2 regions of the Alkalihalophilus lindianensis genome follow, and region 2 is predicted to be linked to the other one. Evidence: a T-box and tRNA genes for the amino acid it is inferred to sense, from the RefSeq annotation. Region 2 holds a T-box; the other holds one or more tRNA genes.
What was found. The T-box of region 2 lies ahead of pheS (phenylalanine--tRNA ligase subunit alpha). A T-box ahead of a tRNA ligase gene usually reads a tRNA of that ligase, here a tRNA-Phe.
Positions count from the first base shown of each region.

Region 1: it has a tRNA-Phe gene. The T-box ahead of pheS (phenylalanine--tRNA ligase subunit alpha) is inferred to sense a tRNA for this amino acid. The anticodon was not compared.

Region 1 is NZ_JAWJBA010000002.1:665,504-681,259, reverse strand. It holds gene rpsF (30S ribosomal protein S6) at 197-484, shown strand; gene ssb (single-stranded DNA-binding protein) at 511-1,002, shown strand; gene rpsR (30S ribosomal protein S18) at 1,074-1,307, shown strand; gene RYX56_RS09995 (YybS family protein) at 1,550-2,488, shown strand; gene RYX56_RS09990 (DHH family phosphoesterase) at 2,500-4,464, shown strand; gene rplI (50S ribosomal protein L9) at 4,466-4,912, shown strand; gene dnaB (replicative DNA helicase) at 5,007-6,371, shown strand; gene RYX56_RS09975 (adenylosuccinate synthase) at 6,606-7,892, shown strand; tRNA gene RYX56_RS09970 (tRNA-Lys) at 8,170-8,245, shown strand; tRNA gene RYX56_RS09965 (tRNA-Glu) at 8,266-8,340, shown strand; tRNA gene RYX56_RS09960 (tRNA-Asp) at 8,357-8,433, shown strand; tRNA gene RYX56_RS09955 (tRNA-Phe) at 8,482-8,557, shown strand; tRNA gene RYX56_RS09950 (tRNA-Thr) at 8,564-8,639, shown strand; gene yycF (response regulator YycF) at 8,994-9,704, shown strand; gene walK (cell wall metabolism sensor histidine kinase WalK) at 9,704-11,527, shown strand; gene RYX56_RS09935 (YycH family regulatory protein) at 11,524-12,849, shown strand; gene RYX56_RS09930 (two-component system regulatory protein YycI) at 12,846-13,616, shown strand; gene RYX56_RS09925 (MBL fold metallo-hydrolase) at 13,644-14,438, shown strand; gene RYX56_RS09920 (S1C family serine protease) at 14,657-15,756, shown strand, end outside.
Region 2 is NZ_JAWJBA010000003.1:88,505-104,260, reverse strand. It holds gene RYX56_RS10625 (phospholipase D family protein) at 1-1,137, opposite strand, end outside; gene pheT (phenylalanine--tRNA ligase subunit beta) at 1,216-3,642, opposite strand; gene pheS (phenylalanine--tRNA ligase subunit alpha) at 3,655-4,689, opposite strand; T-box leader at 4,768-5,001, opposite strand; gene RYX56_RS10610 (TrmH family RNA methyltransferase) at 5,062-5,817, opposite strand; gene sspI (small acid-soluble spore protein SspI) at 5,946-6,152, shown strand; gene RYX56_RS10600 (M42 family metallopeptidase) at 6,303-7,388, opposite strand; gene RYX56_RS10595 (dUTP diphosphatase) at 7,501-7,989, opposite strand; gene RYX56_RS10590 (sigma-w pathway protein ysdB) at 8,109-8,489, shown strand; gene RYX56_RS10585 (TVP38/TMEM64 family protein) at 8,530-9,105, opposite strand; gene RYX56_RS10580 (DUF1294 domain-containing protein) at 9,142-9,402, opposite strand; gene rplT (50S ribosomal protein L20) at 9,474-9,833, opposite strand; gene rpmI (50S ribosomal protein L35) at 9,867-10,067, opposite strand; gene infC (translation initiation factor IF-3) at 10,108-10,611, opposite strand; ribosomal protein L20 leader region at 10,713-10,839, opposite strand; gene thrS (threonine--tRNA ligase) at 11,010-12,941, opposite strand; gene ytxC (putative sporulation protein YtxC) at 13,299-14,162, opposite strand; gene mqnC (cyclic dehypoxanthinyl futalosine synthase) at 14,346-15,458, opposite strand; gene dnaI (primosomal protein DnaI) at 15,563-15,756, opposite strand, start outside.

The sequences.
Region 1 (15,756 bases), on a different contig from region 2:
CACCCGTACCCGCGACCTTCTTGTTCATTTTATGATTGTTAAAACACACTTCCCACTCTCTTTTCTATTGAGATGATGCTTGCACACTATGATTCATTCTGATATAATCTACTAATGCGAGTGAAATGACTCATTAGATGAGTTTTGCTCCTTGCTCCACTTATGGAGCCGTTTAGACCAAAAGGAGGTGACCGGAATGCGTAAGTACGAAATCATGTACATCATCGCTCCAAACCTAGAAGAAGCAGCTAACAAAGAGATCATCGAACGTTTTAACGGTGTTCTAACAACGAATGGTGCTGAAATCGAAAAGGTTGAGGAGATGGGTAAGCGTCGTCTAGCATACGAAATCAACGATTATCGTGAAGGTTTCTATGTTTTACTAAGCGTACAAGCTAACTCAGAAGCGATTGCAGAATTTAACCGTCTTATCAAGATTAACGACAACGTTATTCGTGTCCTAATCACAAAAGACGAAGAATAATTTATGAAAAAGTGGGAGGGGTACGGATGCTAAACCGTGTCGTACTAGTTGGGCGTTTAACTAAAGATCCAGAGCTACGCTACACACCGAGTGGAGTAGCAGTAGCGAACTTTACGCTCGCAGTAAATCGTGCATTTTCAAACCAGCAAGGAGAGCGTGAAGCAGACTTCATTAACTGTGTCGTTTGGCGTAAACCTGCTGAAAATGTTGCGAATTACCTTAAAAAAGGTAGCTTAGCGGGTGTAGACGGCCGAATCCAAACTAGAAGCTATGACAACAATGAAGGACGTCGTGTCTTTATCACAGAAGTTGTGGCTGAAAGTGTGCAATTCCTAGAACCAAAAGGATCAAACCAAGGGCAAGGGAATGCATTTCCTTCTGGCGGATCACCAACTGGTGGTAACGATTATAGCAGACAGAATCAACAGCCCAATCGTCAATCTGGTGGATTTAATGATGATCCATTTGCCAATGATGGCAAGCCAATTGACATTTCGGATGATGATCTACCGTTTTAATGCCTCTTCTGCTTATACAACGAAATGCGTGTATTACCATAAACCATTTTTATTGAAAGGAGTGCTGTCCTATGGCTCGTCGTGGTCGTCCAAAGCGTCGTAAGGTTTGTTTCTTCACTGTAAACAAAATTACGAAAATCGATTACAAAGATACGGATCTTCTAAAGCGTTTCATCTCTGAGCGTGGAAAAATTCTTCCTCGCCGTGTAACTGGAACGTCTGCTAAGTATCAACGTCAACTTACAACAGCAATCAAGCGTTCTCGTCAAATCGCATTATTGCCGTATGTAAATGATGTTAACTAATAGCATATAATAAAGCATGGTAGAGCTTCTACCATGCTTTTTATTTTAATAAAGCATCGAGATTAATTGGTTCTCCTTGATATTTTACGTCCTTATGCTCTTTTTAGGTGTTAGTAAGCCAAGGAAGCTTTAATTTTAATCATAATTACGCTAAAATAGACAAGGATATGAGAAACTGTCAAAAACCTCTTTCGTGTAAAGAGGCTTTCGGAATTGTACTGAAAGTTAAATGAGGTGAATGTGTGAAACAAACAAGAACGCTCACAGAAGGGGCTATACTTGCTGCTCTTTTTGTCAGTTTATTAGCCATAACGCTGTATGTCCCGTTCGCTGCCTCTATAACCATGTGGGCACTGCCACTGCCATTTATCCTTTTTGTTGTGAGAAGAGGATTAAAGCCAGGATTGATGCTACTCGTTGTAGCGATATTGCTCTCATTTATGATTGCAGGTTTACTAGGGCTTCCTGGGGCATTATTCTTTGGGGCGGCGGGCCTCGTTATTGGTGAATTGTACCGTAGAAAGCTAGCACCCTTTAATGTATTAATTGGTGGAAGCTTAATTTATATGCTTAACATGTTACTCGTGTATGTGGGGTTAACATTGTTTATGGATGAGAATCCAATTCAGTTTATGTCGGCTCTGTTACGTGAACAAATCCAACTAGCTGAAGCCACATTAATTGGGATGGGACAAGATCCAGCAGATTCTTTAGCCCCAATGTATGAAATGACTGAGAGGATTGTGCATCTGGTTCCTATTATGATTATTATGAGTGGTATTGGACTGGCTATATTAACGGTTTTACTTGCCACTGTTATTTTACGCAGACTCGGGAACAAGGTTGAGAAATTCCCACCATTTAGAGATTGGCAATTTCCAAAGTCTTTCTTGTGGTATTACTTAATTGTGATGATTCTCTTACTTGTCGGACAAGAAGAAGGCTCTACAATGTATATTATTGTATGGAACCTCCTGCCGCTGCTTGAAATTGTCATGATGGTTCAAGGTTTTGCGTTTATATTTTATTATTGTTACCATAAAAAAGTTAACCGAGCACTTCCGATTATTATTGTTATTGTGACATTGATTGTTAACCCTTTGACACAGATCATTCGAATTATAGGGATTATTGATTTAGGCTTTGATTTACGTAAACGAATCAAAAGCGAGAAGAAATAGGAGCTGACACTATGCCGAAGTTCTTAATGAAGCGGTGGCATGGCTACCACGTAATCGCTCTTTTTGCTGTGGCAGTGATTTTTAGTAGTGTATTAATGATCTATCACTGGCAAATGGGCGTCATTGGTTTATTCATATTAGGTGTGCTGGCCATCTACACGTCCCAGGCGCGATTTGCGTTTGAACGTGACTTAGAAGCATATATCCAAACGCTGTCCTACCGTGTAAATAAGGCGGGGGAAGAGGCAGTCATGAAGATGCCTGTTGGTATTCTCCTTTATAATGATGAAAAAATGATCCAATGGGTTAATCCTTTTGTGAGTCAACATATTGCAAATGACTTAATTGATAAACATTTAGAGGACCTGCATGATGCCCTTGCTCCAATGATTGAAGATCAAGTGGAAACGAATGTCATTACAGTGGGTTCAAGGTCTTATCACGTTACTTTTGAACCAACAGAACGTCTCATTTACTTTCTTGATGTGACTGAAAAAGCAGAGACTCAAGAGTTATATGAAGACACGAAAACGGTTGTTTCTCTCATTTATCTAGATAATTATGATGAAGTGACTCAAGGAATGGAAGATCAAGTTAGAAGTCGCTTAATGAGCCAAGTAACGTCTTCTTTAAATAAGTGGGCAAATGATAATGATATTTTATTGCGTAGAACAGCGTCTGACCGTTTTGTCGCGATTATGAACTATAAATCATTAAAACAAATAGAAGAAATTCGTTTTGATGTCCTAGATGAAATTAGAACATTAACGGGTAAAGAAAAAGTACCAATTACATTAAGTATTGGGGTTGGTACAGGTGAGACGTCTTTACGTGAACTAGGTAAGCTTGCACAGTCAAGTTTAGACTTAGCACTCGGTCGTGGTGGCGATCAAGTAGCGATCAAGCAAAAGAATGGAAAAGTACGTTTTTATGGCGGAAAATCCAATGCGATGGAAAAACGTACACGAGTTAGAGCAAGAGTTATTTCTCATGCTTTACGTGATTTCGTTCTTGAAAGTGACCGTGTCATTATTATGGGACATAAAAACCCCGATATGGATTCAATTGGAGCAGCTATTGGCGTGTTGAAAATTGCTGAAGTGAATGGGAAAGAGGGCTTTATTGTCCTTGACCCTAATGACATTAACCATGATGTTCAAAAGTTAATGGAAGAAGTCGAAAGTCACGAAGATCTATGGTCGCAATTTGTCACACCTGATGAAGTTCTTGACTATGTGACCGATCAAACATTATTAGTCGTCGTCGATACCCATAAGCCATCTCTTGTAATGGAGCCAAAATTGTTGCCAAGGGTCGATCGTATTATTGTGCTTGATCATCACAGACGTGGAGAAGAGTTTATAGATGATCCTGTTTTGGTGTATATGGAGCCGTATGCCTCATCTACAGCAGAATTGGTCACAGAGCTTCTTGAGTATCAACCAAAGCAGCTTAAAATGGATAGGCTTGAAGCAACGTCACTATTAGCAGGGATTATTGTCGATACAAAAAGCTTTGCTGTTCGTACAGGGGCAAGAACCTTTGATGCCGCCTCGTTCCTACGTTCAAACGGTGCGGATACGACATTGGTTCAAAAGCTATTAAAAGAAGACATGGACCAATACGTCAAACGTGCTAAGCTAATAGAGAGAGCTGATATGTACCGAGATGGTATGACGATTGCAATGGCAGATGAAGAAGAAAGCTTAAGCCAAATTGTGATTGCCCAAGCAGCTGATACACTTTTAACGATGAAAGATGTAGCCGCATCCTTTGTGATCTCCAAAAGAAAGGATGATGTTGTAAGCATTAGTGCACGATCACTAGGAGATGTAAATGTCCAAGTGATTATGGAACGCCTAGATGGTGGCGGACACTTATCAAATGCAGCGACTCAGCTACAAGGAGTTACACTTGATGAAGCAAGAGAGAGACTTGAAAAAGCGATTGATGAGAGTTTAGAAGGGGGACAATAAGATGAAAGTTATTTTCTTAGAAGATGTTAAAGGAAAAGGGAAAAAAGGTGAATTAAAGAACGTATCTGAAGGATATGCTCGTAACTACTTATTACCTAATAATTTAGCGGTTGAAGCAACAAAAGGAAATGTAGCCAATCTTAATGCCCAAAAGAACAGCGAACAGAAAAAAGCAGCAGAAGAGCTTGAGAAGGCAAATAAATACAAAGAAGAGCTAGAAGCCTTAACTGTAGAAATTAAAGCAAAATCTGGTGAGGGTGGGCGTTTATTCGGTGCTATTTCAACAAAACAAATAGCGGAAACACTTTCCGGTATGAAAATGAAGGTAGATAAGCGTAAAATAATGCTTAACGACCCGATTCGCTCACTGGGGTATACAAATGTCCCAATTAAAATTCATCCAGAAGTAGTTGCGACGGTTAAAGTACATGTCGTAGAAGGCGAATAACGAATAAGTGGTCTGATCTCACTAGGTGCCAAGAATATCTTGCAATCCCTAGCAAGATCAGACTTTTTCATTTTTACAGAAAGGAAGTAATGCAATGAGTGATTTATTTGCTGATCGAACCCCACCGCAAAATATTGAAGCAGAACAAGCAGTATTAGGAGCGATCTTCTTGGCTGATGTAGCACTTGTCACCGCATCAGAGCGTCTCTTGCCGGATGACTTTTACCGAGCTGCTCATCAACGCGTATATGAAGTCATGCTCGATCTTGCTGAAAAAGGTGAACCGGTTGATTTAGTTACAGTAACATCCGAACTACAAGATCGTAAGTGGCTCGATGACATCGGCGGTATTGGCTATTTAAGTGATTTAGCAAATGCCGTTCCGACCGCAGCCAATGTTGAATACTATAGCCGCATTGTTGAGGAAAAATCTGTTTTACGTCGTCTGATTCGAGTCGCTACGAATATTGCAGCTGATGGCTATACGAGTGAAGATGAAGTAGATGCAATCTTAGATGATGCGGAGAAGACCATTTTAGATGTGGCACAGCGTAAAAATACGAGTGCTTTTATTTCGATAAAAGATGTCCTTGTTGAGACATATGATCAAATTGAGCTGCTTCAAAATCAAAAAGGTGATATTACAGGTATTCCAACAGGCTTCATTGAACTTGATAATATGACGGCCGGCTTCCAGCGAAATGATTTAATTATTGTAGCAGCTCGCCCTTCAGTAGGTAAGACGGCTTTTGCCTTGAATATTGCTCAAAATGTCGCCACTAAAACGAGTGAAAATGTCGCGATTTTTAGTCTCGAGATGGGGGCAAGCCAACTTGTCCAACGTATGCTTTGTGCTGAAGGGAATATTGATGCACAACGAATGCGTACAGGTGCTCTTACCTCTGAGGATTGGCAAAAGCTGACGATGGCAATGGGGAGCCTTGCTAAAGCGGGAATTTATATTGATGATACCCCCGGCGTGAAAGTAAATGATATTCGTGCTAAATGCAGACGTCTTAAGCAAGAGCAAGGACTCGGCATGATCATGATTGATTACTTGCAGTTAATTCAAGGGAATGGACGTAGTGGTGAGAATCGTCAACAGGAAGTCTCTGAGATCTCTCGTACGCTAAAAGCGATCGCACGTGAGCTGGAAGTACCCGTCATCGCCCTTTCACAGCTTTCTCGTGGAGTCGAATCTCGTCAAGATAAGCGTCCAATGATGTCTGATATTCGTGAGTCGGGAAGTATTGAGCAGGATGCTGATATCGTCGCCTTCTTGTACCGTGATGATTATTATGACAAGGAATCAGAAAATCAAAATATTATTGAAATTATTATTGCGAAGCAACGTAATGGTCCAGTTGGTACCGTGGAGCTAGCATTTGTTAAAGAATATAATAAATTTGTCAATTTAGACCGACGGCATGATGAACGTGATATGCCCCCTGGTGCTTAAATATAAGCCTGCCTCTCTATTAGGAGTGCAGGTTTTTTAACGTATAGTTTAGTGAATGTAGCGTTACTCTAATGACATATCACTTTGATTAAAAGCAAAAAGATTCATACGAACGAACTTGTGTACATTCTATTAAATGTTCGGGTTTTATTGACGATTTTCTGGTATGTTGGTATACTTGTCAATGGATTTTGAAATTTCTCGGTTTAAACGTCCGAGACGGAGGTGCAACATATGTCATCAGTAGTTGTAGTAGGTACACAATGGGGCGATGAAGGTAAAGGGAAGATTACAGACTATCTTTCTGAAAAAGCTGAGGTTGTCGCTCGTTACCAAGGTGGAAACAATGCAGGACATACAATTGTTTTCGGCGGAAAGAAGTACAAACTTCACTTAATTCCGTCTGGGATTTTTTATAAAGATAAAGACTGTGTAATCGGAAACGGTATGGTTATTGATCCGAAAGCATTGGTAGAAGAATTAGCTTATTTACACGAGCGTAATGTAGATACAAGTAACTTACGTATTAGTAACCGTGCGCATGTTATTCTTCCTTATCACTTGAAACTTGATATTGTAGAAGAAGAACGTAAGGGTGCAAATAAAATTGGTACGACGAAAAAAGGAATCGGTCCTGCCTACATGGACAAGGCAGCTCGCATTGGAATTCGTATGGCTGACCTCCTAGATCGTGAAGTGTTTGAAGAGAAGCTAGAGCGTAACTTAGCTGAAAAAAATCGTATGTTTGAAAAATATTATGAAGTTGAAGGATTTACTAAGGAAGAAATCCTTGATGAGTACTACGAATATGGTCAACAAGTAGCGAAGTATGTGTGTGATACTTCAGTGGTTTTAAATGATGCACTTGATGAAGGACGTCGTGTATTATTTGAAGGTGCGCAAGGGGTTATGCTTGACCTTGACCAAGGAACATACCCATTCGTTACGTCTTCGAATCCAATTGCAGGTGGAGTGACTATCGGTTCTGGTGTAGGTCCTTCTAAAATTAATCATGTAGTAGGTGTGTCTAAAGCATACACGACTCGTGTAGGTGATGGCCCATTCCCAACTGAGCTACATGATGAAATTGGAAATAACATTCGTGAAGTAGGAAATGAATACGGAACAACAACTGGCCGTCCACGTCGTGTTGGTTGGTTTGATAGTGTAGTGGTACGTCATGCTCGCCGTGTAAGCGGTATTACAGACCTATCTTTAAACTCAATTGATGTATTAACAGGAATTGAGAAGTTGAAGATTTGTACAGCTTATAAATACCGTGGCGAAGTTATTGAAGAGTTCCCAGCAAGCCTTAAAGTTCTAGCTGAGTGTGAGCCTGTTTATGAAGAGCTTCCTGGCTGGAATGAAGATATCACTGGAGTTAAATCTTTAGATGAACTTCCTGTAAATGCGCGTCATTATATTGAGCGTGTATCGCAATTAACAGGCATCCCATTAACTGTATTCTCAGTTGGACCAGACCGTAACCAAACTAATCTTGTTCGTGGTGTGTTTGCATAATCGTTTAGTAGTAAAGCCATCTAAGCTAGCTTAGATGGCTTTAACTCTTAAAAAGTTTGAGGTTAACACTATTATAAAAAGCAAAAATAGAGCTTGCGCAATTCCTCAAAATTCGCTATTCTTTAATGAGTGCCTTAGACATATAAAACCTTTTTAAAAAAAGTTTTGAAAAAGTGTTGCAAGGCTTTCTGAATCATGGTATTATAATTCTTGTCGCTGAGAGTTGCAGCGAACGATGACAAGCTTTACTACTTAAAGTGAGCGTCATTATCACTAAGAGCCATTAGCTCAGTTGGTAGAGCATCTGACTTTTAATCAGAGGGTCGAAGGTTCGAGTCCTTCATGGCTCACCATTTTAAACCCAGTTTAGAATGGCCCGTTGGTCAAGCGGTTAAGACACCGCCCTTTCACGGCGGTAACACGGGTTCGAATCCCGTACGGGTCACCATTACATATTTACAATTGGTCCGGTAGTTCAGTTGGTTAGAATGCCTGCCTGTCACGCAGGAGGTCGCGGGTTCGAGTCCCGTCCGGACCGCCATTTTACTTTCATTCTTTCATGTGATAAGATGGTACAAGTGTTAAGTAAGGCTTGGTAGCTCAGTCGGTAGAGCAATGGACTGAAAATCCATGTGTCGGCGGTTCGATTCCGTCCCAAGCCACCATTTTTTGCCGGTCTAGCTCAATTGGTAGAGCAACTGACTTGTAATCAGTAGGTTGGGGGTTCAAGTCCTCTGGCCGGCACCACTTTTATTATAATCGTGCATAGGCACGCTTTTTTTATTTTCGTCTCTGTTTATTGCAGAGGCGATTTTTTGTTATATAGAAAAAAAGAGGACATTCAATCGTTAATCGGGCGAAAGCGGGCGAAACGTCACCTCCTAAACAGTCGCCTCAGCTTTTCTATTGTCTAGCTCCGGCTCCTAGGTGCTTATGTGTTTCAATCGATCAAATGAAATCAAAAAACGATTTCATATTGCTCGCCCTCCAACCCAAGCGCACCTAAACAGTCGCCTCAGCTTTTCTTTTTCCCTACGTCTTTGGGCTTCTTATGTTAGAATGTGGATAGAAACTTTTAAGTTGGAATGGAGCGATTTTTGAATGGATAAACGTATTCTCGTAGTAGATGATGAAAAGCCAATCGCTGATATATTAAAATTTAATTTAGAAAAAGAGGGTTTTAAAGTTTTTTGTGCGTACGATGGCTTAGAAGCTATTGAACAAGTAAAAAAAGAAGAGCCTGATCTAATTTTACTAGATATTATGTTACCTCATAAAGATGGAATGGAAGTCTGCCGTGAAGTACGAAAAACATATGATGTTCCGATCATTATGTTAACGGCGAAAGATTCCGAGATTGATAAAGTGTTAGGCCTAGAGCTCGGGGCAGATGATTATGTAACCAAACCATTTAGCACAAGAGAGTTATTAGCACGCGTGAAAGCAAATTTACGTCGTCGTAAAGCTGGTGCAGAAGAAACATCTACTCACAAAGAGTTGACTGTAGGTGACTTAACGATCTATCCAGACGCCTACCAAGTGAAGCGTCGCGGTGAAACGATTGAACTCACTCATAGAGAATTTGAATTGATTCATTATCTTGCAAAGCATCTGGGCCAAGTTATGACACGTGAACACTTGCTGCAAGCTGTATGGGGATATGATTATTTTGGAGATGTGAGAACGGTTGATGTAACAGTTCGTAGACTTCGTGAAAAAGTAGAAGATAATCCAAGCTACCCTAATTGGATCATTACTAGACGTGGTGTAGGCTATTACCTATCATCACCAGAAGAGCTGGAGCAAGGTTAATGGATCGAAAGGTTGGGTTTTTTAAGTCAATACAATTTAAATTAATCATCATTTATGTGTTGCTTATTTTTATGGCGATGCAGATCATTGGCGTTTATTTTACAGGAAAGCTTGAAGAACAGCTTGTTTTTAATCATGATCAGATGCTAAATGAACGTGCAAACTTGCTAGGATACAATGTTGCCCAGGAAATGATGGAGCCTCGTGAAGATCGAAGTACGTTATATAGTGATATAAATGCTCTCTTAAGAGAGACATTTACGATTGAAAATGCTGAAGTTCAAGTCATTGATAGCAATAGTGAGATCCTGAGCACATCTAATTTTTCAAACCGGCATATCGTCGGTCAGCAGACGACGAAATTTAGAGTGAAGCGGGCTTTACTAGGGGCACGGGATGCTGCGATCTTACGCGATGAACAAACGGGGGATCGTGTTCAAGTTTTAGCTGTGCCCATTAAGGACCAAGAAAATAATACTCTAGGTGCGATTTACATTGAGTCCTCAATGGAAGATATTTATGATCAGATGCAGCAGATTAATAGTATTTTACTTAGTGGCACCGTGATTGCACTCTTAATTACCGCTGTACTTGTTATTTTGTTAGCAAGAACGATTACAGCCCCAATTATGGACATGCGTAAGCAAGCTCTTAGAATGGGGCAGGGTGACTTCTCTAGGCAGGTTACTGTCTATAGTACCGATGAGATCGGTCAATTAGCTTTTTCATTTAATGAATTAACGTATAAGCTTCAAGATGCCACAGCTACTCGTGCTCGTGAGCAGAAAAAATTGAGCTCTGTTTTAGCCCATATGACGGATGGTGTAATTGCCACTGATCAAAATGGTCAAATTATCTTAATGAATAAACGAGCAGAAGAATTACTCGGTGTGCAAAGCTATGAAGTTATAAAACGGTTATTACCAGATGTACTGAGGTTACCTGAGTCTTATGAGCTAGAAGATTTATTTGAGCAAACAGAATCAATCTTACTAGATTTCAGCGATGATGATCAAGAGTTTCTAATCGAAGCCAATTTCTCTGTCATTCAAGAAGAGGATGGTCCTATAAATGGACTGATTACAGTCTTGCATGATGTAACCGAGCAAGAAAAAATTGAGCAAGATCGTCGTGAATTTGTAGCGAATGTATCACATGAGCTCAGAACACCACTGACAACGATGAAAAGTTACTTAGAGGCGTTAGAGGACGGAGCACTTGAGGACCCTGAATTAGCACCACGATTTATTGGCGTTACTCAAAATGAGACTGAGCGGATGATTCGTTTAGTTAATGACCTCTTACAGCTCTCTAAAATCGATAGTCACGATTATCGTTTAACGATGACCTGGGTTGATTTTGGTCAGTTCTTACACGAGGTGATTGATCGCTTTGAAATGGTCGCTCAAGGGCGAAATATTCACTTTACGCGCCATATTTCCGGACATCCAACCTATGTTGAGGTGGATAAAGATAAATTAACACAAGTCATTGATAACATTATTTCAAATGCCATGAAATATTCTCCTGAAGGTGGAAACGTCACAACAACTCTCCTTCATCAAGGGCACAATGTGCGGGTCAGTATTTCTGATGAAGGAATGGGAATCCCGCGTGAAAACCAAGCTAAAATATTTGATCGTTTTTACCGAGTCGATAAAGCCCGTGCTAGAAGCATTGGCGGAACTGGACTTGGTCTTGCGATTGCAAAAGAATTGGTCCATGCTCATGGTGGCGAGATTTGGGTAAGTAGTGAATATGGTTCTGGTACAACGATTTACTTTACATTGCCTTACTCTACGTTTAAGGGGGGAGAGGCATGAACTACGAACACGTCAAAACAGGATTATTAATAGGCTTAGTTGGGTTAAGTATTGTCCTGACTTGGCAATTGTGGACGTTTCAGCCTGATATCAACTTCTTAGGTGAGTCGGAGGAATCTGAACGTACACCCCTAAATAATCAAGAAGTGAAAATGAGCGATGTGATAAAACCAGAACAATTGATTACACATATAGATGGCCAAACCTCGATGATCCCGAAATCAACAGAAGAGTTTGAAGCGTTCTATGAAATGCTTCTTGAAGTCGATTTGATAGAAGGGGACATGCTTGCTACAGGGCCCTTTCCGAAGCAGAATGTGAGTGCAGGAATAGAAGTCGTTTTCCCTGCTGCGATTCCAACAGACATCCTTCTTGCGATGTTTGAAGTAGATCGTGATGTCTTCAACCTCCCTTCATCTGAAGTTGATCGACTCTACTTATATAGGGATTCAAGTGAAAATGATATTGCGATGCAATTGTTATTTGCAGAAGATTCTAGAGTGATTGAAGTAGAGACGACCTTATCAGTCGATCAGTTTGAAGAAATGCTGCAAGGGGAGAAAATACCTGTAACAGCTGTTCATTCAGGAACGAACTCCTCTCAACTTCATCAGCATGTATATGTACCAACTGAACCGATAGAAGCGAGACAGATGACATATACAACAAGTCCTATTGATGTGAATTATTTTATTAATGAGCTGTTTAATGAGCCGAATTCGGTTCGGGCTAATTATGCAGATCTAGTAGAATCATATACAGATGGTAATCGGATCATCCAATTACGAAATGATGGGGAATTTATGGATTATAATAATCCTCTCTTCTCAGAAAACCAAGACCGTAGTAGTCGTCATATTGTCCAAAATAGTTATGACTTTATTAATGGTCATGGTGGATGGTCTGATCCTTATACTCTTTCAAGCTGGTCGGCAGCTGATGTTCGTGAGGAAGCTGAATACTTGCTACATGTTGATGGCGTTCCAGTTATTAGTTATGAGGGACAGAGTATCATGAGGTTAAAGGTTAGCAGAATCGGAACTCAGATTGTTAGCTATGAACGTCCTCTTTTTGACCTGGATAATCAACCGGTTAATGCGATTCAACGAGTAGAGCTCCCTTCTGGTGAGGCTGTGCTAGAACGATTAGAGGAACAAGAGTTTTTTGATGAGACTAAACTTGAAAAAGTAATGGTTGGTTATGAAATGAATAAACAAAATGTGTCCTTAGTGACACTTGAACCATACTGGTATGTACTTTATGATAATCAATGGCAAAAAGTTAAATTTGATCAAGAAGCAAACGGGGAGGAGATTCAATGAATTGGAATCGCACAAAAACCATATTCATTATCACCTTCCTCTTCCTAAATATCTTTTTAACCTGGCAATTAATCGATAAAAATAATTCGAATCAAATGAACATGATTGCTCAAGCAACCATTCAAGAAGTGTTGCGAGATAACAATGTTCGAATTGATGTTGAATTACCTGAGGAGACGATCTCTGCTGGGCATGTACTGGGGAAAACCGTTCCTTTTAGTGAAAGACAGATGAGCGCTCTTAGTAACCAAGAAGCAGAATTAGTTGATGGAACGACGATTATATCGACGTTAGATGAGCCTGTGCCACTAAGAGAAGGACAGTTTTCTCAAGATTTATCTCAATTTCTAAATAGTTATGTCACAAACGGTAATGAGTATCGTTTTGGTCGATTTGATACAGAAGAGAGACAAGTTCTGTTGCAACAAACGTATGAAGAAAAAACTGCCCATGCTTTTGAGGCAGAACCGCTTTTATTACAATTGAATGAGGACGGCGAAATTGTTGGATACCAACAAAGCTACTATGAGTTTGAGCCAACAGGTAGGGAGCGTGAAGTATTATCAAGCATCAAAGCGATTGAAGTATTGTTGAATGCTCAATACATCGGTGTTAATAATACGGTCACACATGTTGAGTTTGGATACTACAGCTTCTACAGCCCCCAAGGTGGAGCTCAAGTATTTGCTCCGATGTGGAGAGTGACGGTAGAAGGTGAAACCTACCTTGTACATGCCATCAACCCTGAAATTCAGCAATTGTCTTAAGCAGGAATAAACAGGAGTGAACCTACGATGACGTTACGTTTTAGTGTGCTTGCTAGTGGAAGTACCGGGAATGCAATTTATGTGGAAACCGATGAGAAGAGATTACTAATCGACGCTGGACTGAGCGGGAAGAAAATGGATGAACTCTTCAAGGAAATCGGACGAAACCCAAAAGAGCTAGACGGTATTTTAGTTAGCCATGAGCACAGCGATCATATAAAAGGAGTCGGGATTTTTGCAAGAAAGCATAAGTTACCGATCTATGCGAATGAAAAAACGTGGCTGGCGATGGAGAGTAACTTAGGAGCGATCCCGATTGACCAAAAATTCACTTTTGCCACAGAGGAAGTGAAATCGTTTGGCCATTTGGATGTCGAGTCCTTCGGGGTCTCTCATGATGCAGCTGAGCCAATGTTTTATTGCTTTCATCACGAAGGGAAAAAGCTAGTATTAGCAACGGATATGGGCTATGTTAGTGAGCGAATTAAAGGAACCATTAAGGGTGCAGATATGTATATTTTTGAGTCCAACCATGACTTGAATATGTTGCAGATGGGGCGCTACCCTTGGAATGTAAAAAGACGGATCTTAAGTGATGTCGGTCACGTTTCAAACGAAGATGCTGCTCTTGCACTTTCTGATGTGATTACAGATAACACAAGCCGTATTTATCTAGCTCATTTAAGCTTAGATAATAATATGAAAGACTTAGCCCGCCTTACAGTGGAGCAAGTCTTAAAAGAGCAAGGAATGGCTGTAGGAGAACAATTCGATCTATATGATACAGATCCCCTAAAGCCCACACCACTTGCTATTATTTAAAAGTCCTCGTTTGAGGACTTTTTATTTGAACTTTTGATTATCTAACACGGTTGTTGGTAATTCTGTAAACAGTATAAAAAATAATCAAAAGTGATGCACTCTAGTAGATTTCTCCTAAATATTAAGTATAATAAATTCAAAATCATCCCTTTAAAGGATGAAACATATCTAGAGATGTAGAACGTTGATTTTATCTTATTAGAGGATGGTGTGGGGTTATGGGCTATTATGATGAGCATGATTCAGAACGTGAAACAAGACAAAAGCGTTCGAAGCGAGGTGGAGCCCTTTCTGCATTTATTGGTGCGGTCATTGGTGGTCTAGTTGTATTATTTTCCGTTCCACTCTTATCAAATTTTGGGATGCTTCCTTACGATTTAGGATCGAATGAGGAAGAGAGCCTCATACAAACCGAGACACCAGAAGATGTACAAACGGTTAGTTATTCCGTTAATTCTGATGTAACACAAGCAGTTGATAAAGTGTCAGATGCAGTTGTTGGTGTGATTAATATTCAACAGTCTAGTCCTTTACAAGAACAAAGTGGCGATGAGGGTACAGGATCGGGTGTCATTTATAAAGTTGCTGGTGATAAAGCCTTTGTCGTAACGAATCATCATGTCATTGAACGAGCAAATGGGATTGAAATTAGTTTAGCAGATGGCACACGTGTCCCGGCAGAATTGTTAGGATCCGATGTCATAACAGACTTAGCTGTTCTAGAAGTGGATAGCAGTGAAATCGAAACGGTTGCTGAATTTGGAAACTCAGATTCTCTTCGCGTAGGTGAACCAGCGATTGCAATTGGAAATCCTTTAGGACTAAGATTTTCAAGCTCTGTTACCCAAGGAATTATTAGTGCAACGGAAAGAAGCATTCCAGTTGATTTAACAGGAAATGGTCAAATTGATTGGCATGCAGAAGTTCTCCAAACAGATGCAGCCATCAACCCTGGTAATAGTGGTGGAGCATTATTAAATATAGAGGGACAAGTGATTGGAATTAATTCAATGAAAATTGCTCAAAGCTCAGTAGAAGGTATCGGATTTGCGATTCCAACAAGTGTGGCGCTGCCGATTATTGAAGACTTAGAGCGCTATGGCGAAGTGAAACGGCCACAACTAGGAGTAGGAATTCAATCTTTAAATGAAATTCCAAGTTATCATTGGCAAGAAACGTTGAATTTACCGAGTGATGTCAGAGCTGGTGTTATGGTTTCAAGTGTGGCGCCGATGTCAGCAGCAGAACGAGCTGGCCTTGAGCAATATGATGTGATCGTTAAAATTGATGGAGAAGACATTGCAGACGGTCATGATTT
Region 2 (15,756 bases):
AGGGTGAAATTGTTCACCAATCGTGTCGTACCATCTCACTTCAATAGGTGCCTCTTCTAACAGTTCTGCTGCAACAGGGCGATTGGGCAATCCTACCTTCTCCTGGCCAAAAGCATTTTCATTAGGGTCTAATACTAGACGAATCTGAGCTCCACGATTAGCAGCGTCAATCAGGGAATTAATGATATCTCGATCTGATAAATAAAACATACCAATCCATAGTTCCTCACCAGATACTGTCTCATCAATCATCTCAAGTGTTCGTTCATATATTCTTCCTTCGGTCAGCACCCTTACCTCTACATCCCCTTCTTCCACAGGGAGAGCTTCCGCATTTGTGAGAGTGGGGCCGTTAGAGAACTCACTCGCTGCATGCTCTGTATAGACCAGCTCATCAATAATTGGTCCGTTCACCTGAAACGCAATATTAGAATGATGAGCACTAGCATCATGTGGATTAGCAGAAGACACAATCGCTGTTCGTTCAGTTGCCACTACTTTGCGGTGATTCGCTTTCACATTAAATAATTTCAAATAAGAACGCAGCGTGACATCTGGCGCTTCTGGACTAAAGGCATTTGGTAACCAACCATTACCTGATTGACCAAACCACTGGATAAAGGTACGCCAAATTCCAGAATATAAAGGATTTGAATCACGTAACTTTGTCACATCTACAACAACTACATCAATACCAGCGTCTTTTAATTGTTCGAAGTGTTGAGACCGATGAGACCCATAGGTTGTATTAATTTCATCAGATAAAACAAGCATCTCAACTTCAGGATTTGTTTCTTTCTTCTCAATTAATACATCGGTCATATGTTGACTAAGCGGGGGAAAGTCGAGCTCAGGATCATAGAAGTCATTATATAAGAACATATCAAATATAATAAATTCCTCTGCTTCTACTATCGCATCTTCAATAGCTGAGAATATTTGCTGTTCCATTTGAAGAACGTCTTCTTCTAGGTCTAGGTAGGTTAAGTCATATAAGAAATCAACATTCTCTACATAGTAGGATTCACTTTCATAAGAAACCCCTTCTGGAAGTGGACGATAAATCCCGTATATTGTAACGATAATTAATATGAATAAAATAGCGATTAGTACATAGCGCTTTTTCAGTGAAGCCACTCCCTCTCTATCTTGGCAGAATAAATAAAACCCCCACCATATAGTTTCCTCTTAGGCAGGGGTTTCAAACCAAATTATTTACGCACGAAGTGTGGCACCAATTTGTTTCTTTATTTCTTCAAGTACGTTTTCATGAACACTTGTTACTTCTTCATCTGTTAATGTTTTTTCTGGATCTAAATACGTTAAAGAGAAAGCTAATGACTTCTTGCCTTCTTCCATATGCTCTCCTTGGTATAAATCAAATAAATGAACAGCTTTTAACAATTTGCCACCAGTTTGACGAATAACCGCTTCAACCTCTCCGGCTGCTACACTTCTATGAACCACTAAGGCAATATCCCTTTGAATAGCTGGGAACCTTGGTAATGATTCATAGACAACAGGTGCCACATCTGCTGTGAGAATGCTCTCTAAATCAAGCTGGAACACGTAAGTTTCTCGCAAATCTTCTTGCTTTTCTGTTGTTGGGTGTACTTGTCCAATAAAGCCAATCTCTTCATCATTAAGGACTACAACCGCAGTACGACCTGGGTGCATCTTCTCAAGCTTAGCCTGTTGGAACTTAACTTGATCTTTAAGACCCATTTCAGCAAATAGACCTTCCACAATCCCTTTGACCACAAAGAAATCCACAGGCTTTTTCTCTGCTTGCCATGGGTGTTCTTGCCACATTCCAGTAAATGCTGCCGCAACCATTTCTCTTTCTATTGGTTGAGTTGTTAATTCTTTTTCTTCGCTTGTGAAAATTGAACCTACTTCGTAAAGGTGAAGGTCGCTATTTTTACGATTCAAATTGTATGTTAAAACATCAAATAAGTTAGGAATTAAACTTGTACGCATCGTACTACGATCTTCACTCATCGGCATAGCTAAACGAACTGCCTTTTCAATTGGATAATCCGTTGCAAATCCTTCAGCCTTCTTAGGACTTGTTAAAGAGTAAGTAATCGTTTGAGTGAGTCCAGTACTCTCTAAATAACGACGAACACGGCGACGCTTTTCCTGATAACGAGTTAGCACTCCTTGAGTTGTTGCCCCCTCAGGTAAAGTTGTTGGAATAGCATCATAACCATACAGCCTAGCAATTTCTTCAAACAAATCTTCTTCAATTTGAATGTCTTGTCTACGAGTTGGAGCAGTCACTACAAGATGATCTCCATTTTCTTCAAATGAGAATTGTAGACGGTTGAAAATCTCTTCCACATTCGTCTTTTTAATCGTCGTTCCAAGACGGTCGTTCATACGCTCTAAGTCTAGTGCCACTTGTTGTTCTTCCACAGTTAGTTCATCTGCACAAACCACACCTGAGACAATCGTACCACCTGCAAGCTCTGCAATAAGAGAAGCTGCACGCTCACCCGCTACTTTTACACGAGCAGGATCTACACCTTTTTCAAAGCGAGCACTTGAATCACTACGTAAGCCAAGATCACGGGAAGCTTTTCTTACAGTAGAAGGATTAAAGTAAGCAGCTTCAAGTAAAATTGTAGAGGTTTCTTGATTCACTTCCGAAGTCGCTCCACCCATTACACCAGCAATTGCCATAGGCTCTTTTCCATTTGTAATAAGAAGGTGATCGGCATTTAATGAACGCTCAGCATCATCAAGTGTCACCATCTTCTCTCCATCATTTGCACGGCGTATAACAACTTCTTTAGAACCGAAACGATCATAGTCAAAAGCATGGAGTGGTTGACCATATTCAAGTAATACGTAGTTCGTCACATCTACCACATTACTGATTGGACGAATGCCAGCTGCCATCAGACGATTTTGCAACCATAATGGTGATGGACCTACTTTCACATCTTTAATAATTGTTGCACCATAATAAGGATTATCAATGGCATTTTCTACAGATACGCTAATATAATCCGATGCTTGTTCTTTATTTGTATCTAGCTCAATCGTTGGTAGTTCAACGTTACGATCATATAATGCAGCCACTTCATAAGCTACCCCTAACATATTTAAGCAGTCTGAACGGTTTGGCGTTAAGTCTAGTTCTAGAACCGTATCGTCCAAATTTAAGATAGCCAGTGCATCTGCACCTACTTCAACATCTTCACTAAAGACATAAATACCTTCTGCATAATCTTTGTGAACAAGCTTGCTCTCAATACCGAGCTCTTGCAACGAACAAATCATTCCTTGTGATACTTCGCCACGTAGCTTTGCTTTTTTTATTTTGAAGTTACCAGGAAGGACTGCGCCTACTTTAGCTACAGCAACATATTGGCCTGCTGCTATATTTCGTGCGCCACATACAATTTGAACTGGCTCTTCTTCTCCGACATCCACCTGACAAACATTTAACTTATCAGCGTTAGGATGTTGACTGCAAGAGAGAACATACCCTACCACTACACCTTTGATGCCTTGATTCAACTCATGTACGAAGTCAATTTCAATACCACCGCGAGTCATTTTCTCTGCGATCTCTTTTGGTGTAACGTCATCTATTTTCACGTAATCTTGTAACCATTTATAAGATACTAACATGTCTATTCCCCCTTACACCTGTTTAAATTGCGCTAAAAAGCGTACATCATTTGTATAGAAATGACGAATATCATCAATATCATATTTAAGCATCGCAAGGCGTTCTACACCCATTCCGAAGGCAAAACCACTGTAAATGGTCGGATCAAATCCACTCATTTCAAGTACACGTGGATGAATCATCCCTGCTCCAAGAACTTCTATCCAACCTGTGTTCTTACATACGCGACACCCTTCTCCCCCACACATCCCACATGAAACATCAACCTCTACAGAAGGTTCTGTAAATGGGAAGAAGCTAGGACGAAGGCGAATGCTACGATCACGACCAAAGAAGGATTGAGCAAATGCTTCAAGTACCCCTTTTAAGTCACTCATGCGCACATTTTTATCAACAAAAAGACCCTCAATTTGCATAAATTGATGTGAATGTGTGGCATCATCATCATCACGGCGGAATACTTTACCTGGACAAATAATTTTCACCGGACCTCTACCTTCATACTTTTCCATAGTACGTGCCTGTACAGGAGAAGTATGAGTACGTAATAAAAGCTCATCTGTAAAGTAAAACGAATCCTGCATATCACGTGCTGGGTGATCTTTTGGTAAATTTAATGCTTCAAAGTTATAGTAGTCTGTTTCAACTTCAGGACCTTCTGCAACTGAAAAACCTAGTCCTAAAAACGCATCCTCTACTTCTTCAACTACAGCTGTTAGAGGATGACGGGATCCGGTTAATACAGGACGACCAGGTAGTGTCACATCAATGCTTTCATTAGCCAACTTCGCCTCTACAGCTGCTGCTTCAAGTTCAACCTCTTTACTTTCAATTTTTGATTTAATGGCGTCACGAACATCATTTGCCATTTGACCAATAAGTGGTCTCTCTTCAGCAGAAAGTTTACCCATTCCACGAAGCACCTCGGTGATTGGTCCTTTCTTTCCTAAATAAGCAACTCTTACTTCTTGTAATGCTTTCACATCTGTTGCTTCAGCAACTTGTGCTAAAGCTCGCTCTTGTAGCTCTTCTAAACGCTCACGCATGCTCATTTCCTCCTTCAGTAATTCGTCCAGTTTGGTTCCGTTCCAAAAAAGAACGCAAAAAAAGCCTTCGCCTCCCGCTAAAGGGACGAAGACTCGTGGTACCACCCTTATTTCATAATAAACCAATGGTTCATTACATTCTTCATTGTCATAACGGCTCATTGCCGGAACATCTTAACAGGTACTAGCTTGTTTTCCGATGTCTGCTCCAGAGTGAATTCAGTGCTTCCTGCCATAGAAATGCTTACAGTCTTAGACATTTCCTCCCTTTATGGTGGTGTAACACGTACTAATCTCTTTCTTCGCATGTATCTTATTTATTTGCTTCTATATTATAGATAATTTCAAGAACGTGTGCAAGCTCTCATTTACTTAACCACGCAAATAATACAAAAGAACACCAGTAGCGACTGCTACATTTAAAGATTCCGCTTGTCCATAGATTGGAATATAAATGTTTTGATTACTCTTCTCTAATAATTCACTCGACACACCTTCTCCTTCATTACCCACAATCAAGGCAAATTCAGGTTGTGGTTCGATGGCAGTATAGGAACTGGCCTCTGTAAGGGACGTTCCAAATACGGGTATATTTTTTTCTTTTAACTTCCCCACCCATTCCATTAGCGAACCACGAATAACAGGCATATGAAAAATCGAACCTTGGGATGCACGAATCACTTTGCTGTTAAATAAATCAACACTACCTTCACCAAGTATGACCCCAGTCATTCCAGCCGCATCAGCCGTACGAATCATCGTACCAATATTACCTGGGTCTTGGACTCGATCAATAAGGAGAAATTGCCCACTCAGCCTATCAAAAGAGGGTGCTTCGGGAATGGCACATACTGCCGCAATCCCTTGTGGAGTTTCCGTCTCTGAAATCTCTTTTAAAACTTGAGGGCTAACGATCACTAAATCATTCTCATCAATTTGCCACGATAGTGGTAAAACTGTTTTCTCTGTCATGATGATCATTTCGATATGGAATTTCGCTTTTAGGGCTTCTTCTACAAGGTGAAACCCTTCTATTAGAAAGCGCCCTGCTTTATCACGTCCCTTTTTCGTATGTAGCTTTTTCCAATTTTTAACTTGCTCATTCTTTACAGAATCAATTCGTTTCATGCTCTTCTCCTTTATACGTTCATGTCCTATCACCCATCATACCGATTTTTTCACTCATAATCCAGTGTGGCTTGCGACATACTAATGCAAGCAAGAAAAATATTTCCATACTAAAGGAGCTGTTTCAAATGGGTTTTAATTTACGTGGAGCAATTATGGCTAATATTCAAGGCAGCAGTGAAGAAGAAGTCGAAGCTACCATTCTAGATGCCATTCAAAAAGGCGAAGAAAAAATGTTACCTGGTCTAGGGGTTTTATTTGAAGTTTATTGGAAAAATGCCAATGAACAAGAAAAGGATCAACTCTGCCAGCAAATTTCGCAAGGACTTCAGTAATTTTAAAGAAGCGTCTAGCTCTCAGTCTTAGACTTGAACTAGACGCTTATTCATTGAAAGTCATATAACTGTGCTTGCCTATGCCCTCACCTATAATTGTTAAACCTCATTCTAAAAATCTAGTCCACCGAAATGGACCGGATTCTCTTATTAATTATACGTAATTGCTTCTACTGTTTTACTATCAAGCTTCTTAATTACCTCTACAATTAATTTAACCGTGTTTTCATAATCATCTCGGTGTAGCATCGCTGCATGAGTGTGAATATAACGAGTAGGCACTGTAATCGATAGTGCAGGTACCCCATTGGCAGTAAGATGGATCGCTCCTGAATCTGTGCCACCACCAGCCATTGAATCAAATTGATATGGAATATCATGTTGATCTGCAGTGTCTGTTACAAAATCACGTAACCCTTTATGAGAAATCATCGATGCATCATATAGCACAATTTGTGGTCCATCTCCCATTTTGGCTAGTGCTTCTTTTTCCGTTACGCCCGGAGTATCTCCAGCAATTCCCACATCGACGCCAAATCCAATATCAGGTTGGATCAAATGAGCAGAAGTACGTGCTCCACGCAACCCAACTTCTTCTTGTACCGTACCCACGCCATACACAGTATTAGGGTGGTCGACACCTTTTAACTCACGCAGTACATCAATCGCAATGGCACAGCCAATGCGATTGTCCCATGCTTTAGCCATTAATAACTTCTCATTTTTCATAACCGTGAATTCACAGACTGGAACAACGGAATCTCCTGGTCGAACACCGAATTCCATTGCTTCTTCTTTACTTGTTGCACCAATATCAATAAACATATCTTTTTTATCAACTGGCTTTCTACGAGCTTCAGCTGGCAAAATATGTGGTGGCTTTGAGCCCACTACACCAGGGATGTTCCCGTTTTTCGTCATAATTGTTACTCGTTGAGCTAGCATCACTTGCTCCCACCAGCCACCGACTGTTTGAAAGCGAAGGAAACCTTTATCATCGATACTTGTCACCATAAAACCAATCTCATCTAAATGGCCAGCAATCATAATTTTAGGGCCGTCTTGTGAACCTACTTTCTTTGCTACAAGGCTTCCTAGCCCATCAGTTGTCACTTCATCAGCAAATGGAGTAATGTACTTAGACATGACATCACGAGCTTCTTTTTCGTTCCCCGGAATTCCATTGGCATCTGTTAAATCTTTTAGCATTTGCAATTTTTCATCAAGCTTCGTCATTATGTATTTCTCCCTTCGATCGTGAAAGGTACTTCATTTATACCCCCACTTTTTCACTCTTTTTTAAGTATAAATGAAATTATTTCGCAACTCAAATTATTTCGAAAGAATTTTAATACCCTTGATCTTGTCTTTGATGATTTACCTCATTTTTCTTAAAATAGGCTTGTTCAATTTCATCTTCTCCAAAACCTAAAAGGCTTCCTAACGTTAAAAATGACTGTGCTAGTTCATGGAAACTCGCTTCTGTTTGTTTTTCATTTAAGAGATGGTTACATTCCATTACATATAAAAATTGCTCCGTCAATGTACGCTCTTTGGAACTGTTTTTAGATTGTCCAAACGTGGTATATCCTAAAGAAAGACCTAGTGTTAAAACGAAATGAAGCCCATCTACATACTCCTCTAATATCGTAGACTTACTAGACGGTCCTTTTTTACTCCAATACTTAAAACATCGAGTCTCATTTGCAAGTTCACTTAATTCGACGAGAAAAGCTAATTGCTTTTCTGCAAATAAATCATGATTTTCTAGCTTATGTTCAGATAATATTCTGTCATTTAACTGTTCTTGTGTCTCAAATAACTTTTTTAAGTTCATCTAGATCACTCCTATCCTTAATTATTATAACAATTTTTCATTAGAATTTTGCAACCAATGACGTTCTAATTCGTATAGACTATAATAAGTAGAAAGCCTCGAAGAAAGGGGATAGAGAAGTGGTACTGTTATTTCGTTTGTTACTCCTCATTGCGATTGTATTAATCGTCTACTCTGCGATTAAGTATGTATTCCATCCACGCCGTAAACTTGAACAAGCACATGAAAAAAGACAATTTTTCTTTTTAGATGATGAAAAAAATGTACGTAAGAATTTTTTACTCACTTATAAAGGTGTCATGTTTGAAGGCGAAAAATATTTAGGAACCACAGAGCAATCTTTTGAGATTGTTTCCATCTATATATGGGCTCGTGATACAGAACGCCTTAAAGGCTTGCACCGAGAGGACTTTATTTTTATTGAAGAGGATATTCGACTTCGTTATCCTAGTGCAAAAATCGAATGGAAAAGTCCCATTAAAGAATTTTTGCGACGCTAACACAAAAAACCGTTTCCACTCAATAATTTAATTGAGATGGTTACGGTTTTTTTGTATGGAAAAACTCTTCCCAACTTATGCTTGATTGTTTTCGTCTCACTAACATAAATAAGATGAAAAGAAAGACTGCAAAAACAATGGTTCCTGCTAGAGGTAGCTCATGAATCATATCACCAAATGCCGTATAAAGAATAGCTGGTGGAATACTAACTAGAAAGGATTTATTCGTATACTCTCGTAGGTTTTTGGATGTCTCGATCAAATACAAGGAAACGACGTGAAAATGAACAAGTGGCATCATCCGAATAATCATCATCTGTGGAAGATTCCAATCTTGACGATCTTTAAAGAAATGTTGCTTCATATTCGTTAGTTTCTTCCTAAGCCCTGGGAAAATTCGTACCAAACCATAAAACACAATACTAACTGCAGTTAATCCTATAATTGAATAAATTGAACCGTATAAGGTACCGAATAAATAGCCTCCAATTAAACAAACAATCAGAACGGGTATAAAGAAAGCTTGCCTAAAAACATGCAAAAGAATAAAAAAGAGTGGAGCTAACCAGCCACTTTGTTCGATAAAAGCTAGCGAACTATCTAGAAATTCATCCATCAGTAGCAATCCTCCTCTCCCATCATTATATGTTTATTATCTGAATATGATGAAAGCTGCAAGTATGATTTGGATACTTATGATTAAAGGTACTCCCACAGTAAATGTCCGATGCTTCGTTTTATGACGATGCTGCTTCATTCCCATATAAGTCCCTATACTTCCTCCTATAACCGTTAGTATAAATAAATTCCGTTCTGAGACACGGAATTTTTTAACTCTAGCTTGTTTCTTATCATATCCCATAACGAGATAAGATGTGATATTAATAAGGAATAAATAAATAATCCATTCCATCTACTCACCCCCGACTTCATTGCCTTCTCATCAAAAAAAGCGCGAGCAAGAATGCCGCGCTTTTGTTTGTTTTATGCATTTAGGCTTGATTTAGCTTTTTCAGCTAATTGTGCAAATGCTTCTGCATCGTTAACAGCAAGATCCGCAAGAATCTTACGGTTTACGTTGATTTCAGCAAGCTTAAGACCGTGCATTAAACGGCTGTAAGAAAGACCGTTCATACGAGCTGCTGCGTTAATACGTGTAATCCAAAGCTTACGGAAGTCGCGTTTCTTTTGACGACGATCACGGTAAGCATATAGTAAGGACTTCATTACTTGTCCTTGTGCTGATTTGAATAATAAGTGTTTAGAACCGAAATAACCCTTTGCTAACTTTAATACCTTTTTACGACGACGACGAGCGACATAACCGCCTTTTACTCTTGGCATCGAAGTTCCCTCCTTTTAATCCGAACGAATCAATTATTTTTTGTACGTTAACATTGAGCGAATACGCTTGAAGTCGCCAGAGTGTACAATAGCAGACTTACGTAGCTTACGCTTTTGCTTTTGAGACTTGTTACCGAATAAGTGACTAGTGAAGCCATGCGCACGCTTAAGCTTTCCAGATCCAGTCTTTTTAAAACGCTTCGCAGCGCCTCTATGAGTTTTCATTTTAGGCATAACTAAGGTCCTCCTTTAATCTTCTTCAAGCTAGTCGATGTTACTTTTCAGTTTTAGGCGCTAAAATTAGGAACATACTACGACCTTCCATCTTAGGCTTCGCTTCAATTACAGCAACATCTTCACATTCTTTTGCAAGACGCTCTAATACTACTCTTCCGATTTGGGAGTGAGTAATCGCACGTCCACGGAAGCGGATCGCAGCTTTTACTTTATCTCCTTTTTCAAGGAATTTACGAGCGTTGCGAAGCTTCGTATTAAAGTCATTGTCTTCAATCGTTGGGCTCAAACGAACCTCTTTAACATTGATAACCTTTTGCTTTTTACGTGCTTCTTTGTCTTTCTTTTGTTGCTCATAACGGAACTTACCGTAGTCCATAATGCGGCATACAGGTGGTTTCGCAGCAGGAGCAACACATACGAGGTCGAGATTTACATTTTGCGCCATTTCAAGCGCTTCTTGTTTTGACTTGACTCCAATTTGATCGCCATTCGCTCCAATGAGTCGTACTTCACGGGCACGAATCCCTTCATTGACCAACATGTCTTTACTAATAATGAGCCACCTCCAAAGGATTTTCGCGGATCAAAGCAATTTATCGCATAACTGTTCATCATAACTTGATATACAGAACATGCACCGATTCATGAAAAAAAGTGCGGGCGCACAATACGCCCACACTTCGATCATTTACTCAAAAATGAATCCCATCATACCTGTCAACAACCTTAGCGTCAATCAGGTGAGAAGCGGGCGCCTCTGCTTGCTTTGTTTCCTCTATTTGATTACCTAGATAACTATAGCATAATCCTTTTAAAGATGTCAACACAATATGTCCGACTTCGTTATTTTAACGAATGTTTGTCCACATTGCAATGGTTATTTTAATCATGCTACATAATTATTTCATTTGCACCTAGATGTGACGTTTAGCAGAAGGTTTATTTCTTCAACTCTCCACTTAAGTCATCAATAAATGTTTGAAGCTCTTTTGATTCAGACGCTTGCTCACCGTATTTACGGATATTAACAGCTCCTGCTTCCATTTCCTTATCACCAAGTACAAGCATATATGGAATCTTTTGCATTTGGGCTTCGCGAATTTTGTAACCAATCTTCTCATTACGCTCGTCTATTTCCACGCGAGCTCCTGCAGCTTGAAGTTGATCTTGAACTTTCTTCGCGTAATCTAAATGTACATCTGGAGATACAGGGATCACTTGAACTTGTACAGGTGCAAGCCAGGTTGGGAATGCCCCTTTGTACTCTTCAAGTAAGAAAGCGACAAAACGTTCCATCGTTGAAACAACCCCACGGTGCACAACAACAGGTCGGTGCTGTTGACCATCTTCACCTACATACGTTAGGTCAAAGCGCTCCGGCAATAAGAAATCAAGTTGTACAGTTGATAATGTTTCGTCTTTTCCAAGAGCCGTACGAACTTGTACATCTAACTTAGGGCCATAAAACGCAGCTTCCCCTTCAGCTTCAAAGTAATCAACATCTAGCTCGTCCATTGCTTCTTTAAGCATGCTTTGCGCTTTTTCCCACATTGCATCGTCATCAAAATATTTCTCTTTATCTTCTGGATCACGGTAAGATAAACGGAACTTGTAATCTTCTAGGTCGAAATCTTTGTACACCTCTTGGATTAAATACACCACTCGTAAAAATTCTTCTTTAATTTGGTCAGGGCGACAGAAGATATGAGCATCATTTAACGTCATACCTCGAACACGTTGCAATCCTGATACAGCACCAGACATTTCATAACGATGCATCATACCCAGCTCAGCAATACGTAGAGGAAGCTGACGATAACTACGCATGTCTTGCTTGTATACCATCATATGATGTGGGCAGTTCATTGGTCGAAGGACGAACTCCTCGTTATCGCGTTCCATTACTGGGAACATATCATCTTTATAGTGATCCCAGTGACCGGAAGTTTTATATAGCTCAGAGCTTCCCAAAATTGGTGTATACACATGTTGATAACCAAGGCGCTCTTCTTTATCCACAATATAACGCTCAATCACTCGACGTACAGTGGCACCTTTCGGTAACCATAGCGGTAAGCCTTGTCCAACTTTCTGTGACAATGCGAAAATCCCCAGTTCCTTACCAAGCTTACGATGATCACGTTCTTTTGCTTCTTCTAATAAACGAAGGTGCTCATCTAGGTCAGCTTTCTTAAAGAATGCTGTTCCATAAATACGTTGTAGCATTTTATTTTTACTATCTCCACGCCAGTAAGCTCCCGCAAGGCTTAGAAGCTTAAATTCTTTAATTTTGTTTGTAGATGGAACATGAATACCACGGCAAAGATCAAAAAACTCACCTTGTTCATAAATCGTTAAACTCTCCCCTTCAGGAATCGCTTCAATTAGTTCCAATTTATATTCATCGCCAATTTCCTTATAACGAGCGATTGCTTCCTCACGGCTTAACTCTACACGTTTCACTTCGAGGTTCTCTGCAATAAGTTTCTTCATTTCTTTTTCAATTTTAGGTAGATCTTCTGCTGTAATGGACTCTTCTGAGTCGATATCATAGTAAAATCCGCCCTCGATTACAGGACCGACACCAAGCTTCACGCCCTTAAATAAACGCTTTACTGCTTGAGCCATTAAATGTGCTGTACTATGACGCATAATTTCTAGTGCTTCTTCTGAATCCTGCGTTACAATCGCAATTTCACCATCAGTAGTGAGTGGTGTACGAAGGTCAACCAATGTATGATTAAACTTTCCAGCTAATGCTTTTTTCTTCAGACCTGGGCTAATAGATGCAGCAATATCTTCTGTGGTCGTGCCGTTTGGAAATTCCTTTACTGCACCATCTGGAAATGTAATCTTTAGAACATCTGCCATTCTTCTCGACTCCTTTTTTTTGTAAATAAAAAACACTCGTCCCTTCATCATAGAAGGGACGAGTGTAGTTCGTGGTTCCACCCTTGTTTCGCTACAACAAAAAAATACATTGTATGTAGCAACTCATCATACAGGATAACGGCTGTGCGCCGGCGCTAGTTAATCCACTTCAGTGTTTCCCTGCGCAGTTCAGAGGTGGTAAGGTCATCCATACGTACTAGGAAGCTTGCAGCAGATGCTTCCCTCTCTGTAAGTCATATGTGGCGCCTCTTATCCTCATCATAACCATTCATATCAAATGTGTTGATATGTAGTATTATATGGACGCGGAAATGGAAAATCAAGAGGGCATCTTATTTATTCCAATCTTTTTTTCTCATAATCATGATATGGGTATAATTTCATACGTTCTTGAAAAATTGCTTGGATGGTGACAACGACCCCGTGATCTGGTTCATCTGAAAAGACATGAACCATACTTGGAACCATACTGACGAGTGGACTAATCACCATATTATCAAGTTCAATTGCTTCCTCAAAAACCAGTTCTTCTTGCAGATGGTAAAGAACCTCATCTTTTGGAAGCTTTCTAAAATGTTTATCATAAAACATAAATTGTTCATCATGCACAACGTAAATCACCTCGAACTTCTGGGGTTTACATTGAACATATTGACGAAAGTCTTCAATCATGTTCTGATATTCTTGCTCTAGCATGTATTCATCAATCGCAATTTCTACACAATCTATTAACATCTCACCGTACTCTCTTAGTCGAAACGTTAAAAAGGGATCGTAGTAGAAGTTCGTTTCTTCTTCTAAACTATTAGCAAACGCATCATAAATATAGGCATATCGATTAAAAAAAGGAACTAAAGATGGCAAATCACTTCGATCTCCTTCTAAAATCGACCTGGCTATGGTAAGAATTTGTTGTTGTTCTTCCTCATCTGTAAAATAGAACATTGTCTCAATAATATCAAGTAACCAATCATCTTCTCTTGTTTTAATGACATGCTCTGTAAGAACTGATGTTAATAGTGGATGAAAGGAGTCATAGAAGCTTACATGCTTATTTGTATAATTAAGCACAATGGTTTCAACCCCATTTGACTCAACCTTGCCACCTAACCCTAATTCCGCATACCTTTCAATATAATCACGTAATAATACATACAATTGCTTGCAGTCACGTTCTTCTTCAAAATGAATGGCTATCACACCTATTCCCCCTAACCCACTCAACTAGAAAACTCATCTATGATTACACACTCATGAAGTCATTTAGACAGGCTTTACTCCATCCTATGCTGTTGTGTCAAAAAAATGATTAATTTTTCACATACCATCTTTCAAGGGGAACAAAAAAGCTCTTCTCCTAAATATAAGGAAAAGAGCTTATGATTAATTTTGCATGGTAAAATCTTTTTCAGCCGCCGTTTCACCCTCAAACATACGTACAATGTCATATTTGGTGTTTCGTTGTGCTGGAACTTTACCAGCTTCACGAATTAAACGAAGGATTTCATTCGTATTAACCTTATGTGTCGTACCAGCTGCTGATACCACATTTTCTTCAATCATTGTGCTACCAAAATCATTACAACCGTATTCAAGCGACTGCTTTCCAACCTCTGGTCCCATAGTAACCCATGAAGATTGGAAATTTGCAATATTATCAAGGAAGATTCTAGAGATCGCAACATTCTTCAAATAATCACGCGCACCTAGTTTTTCTGTTTTCCACATGCCTGTATTCTCCGGTTGGAATGTCCAAGAAATGAATGCTTTAAAGCACTCCGTCTCATCTTGAGCATCACGTACACGTTGAAGATGAAGCGCACGCTCTTCATTTGATTCTCCAAACCCAATAACCATTGTGGCAGAACCATGCATGCCGACACGTTTAGAAGCTTTCATCGCTTCCATCCACTGCTCCCATGTAATCTTCAAGCGACTGACACGAAGACGAGTCTCTTCTGTAAGAATCTCAGCTCCACCACCAGGCATGCTATCTAGGCCTGCAGCATGTAACTCGCGTAGAACTTCTTCTACAGTCATATTAGAAACGTCTGCAATCTTCCAAATTTCCGCTGGTGAGAAAGAGTGCATCCAAATATCAGGAAAACGTTCTTTAATACCCCGAAGCAAGTCTGTATAATAATCTAATTTCAAGTCCGGATTAGTACCACCTTGCATCAAGATCTCCGTTCCACCAACATCAATCGTTTCTTGAATCTTCTGGAAGATACGTTCATCTTCTAAAACATAGCCTTCATCGTGACCTGGCTTACGATAAAACGCACAAAAACGGCAGTACGTATCACAGAAATTTGTATAGTTAACGTTTCTTCCAATTACAAAAGTTGTAACAGGTTCCGGGTGCCACTTCTTCATTATCTTATTGGCTACCTCACCCATTTTTTCTACTTCATCACTTTCATATAAAGCAATCGCATCTTCCATTGAGATGCGCTCCCCATTTACCGCACGTTCAAGAATTGCATCGATGCTCATGATCATGACCCTCACAATCTATCAATTTAAGATACCTTCATCCTATCACAGATAGAACCCTTAAGAAAGCAAGGGCGATTCTTGTACCAAAAATTTCAAATTTATTATTTAGACTCCCGTCGATTATGACCTTTAACCGTCACAAAAGTCGTTTGGTGTTTAATACGTTCCATAATGCGCTTTGCTTTCAGCTCCTCTATTCCACCTCGATCGGAATAAGACAAATGTTCCTCTAGCTCATCATAGTCATAATTCGAGGTGAAAAGAGTTGGTAACTTCTCCAGCATACGATATTGCA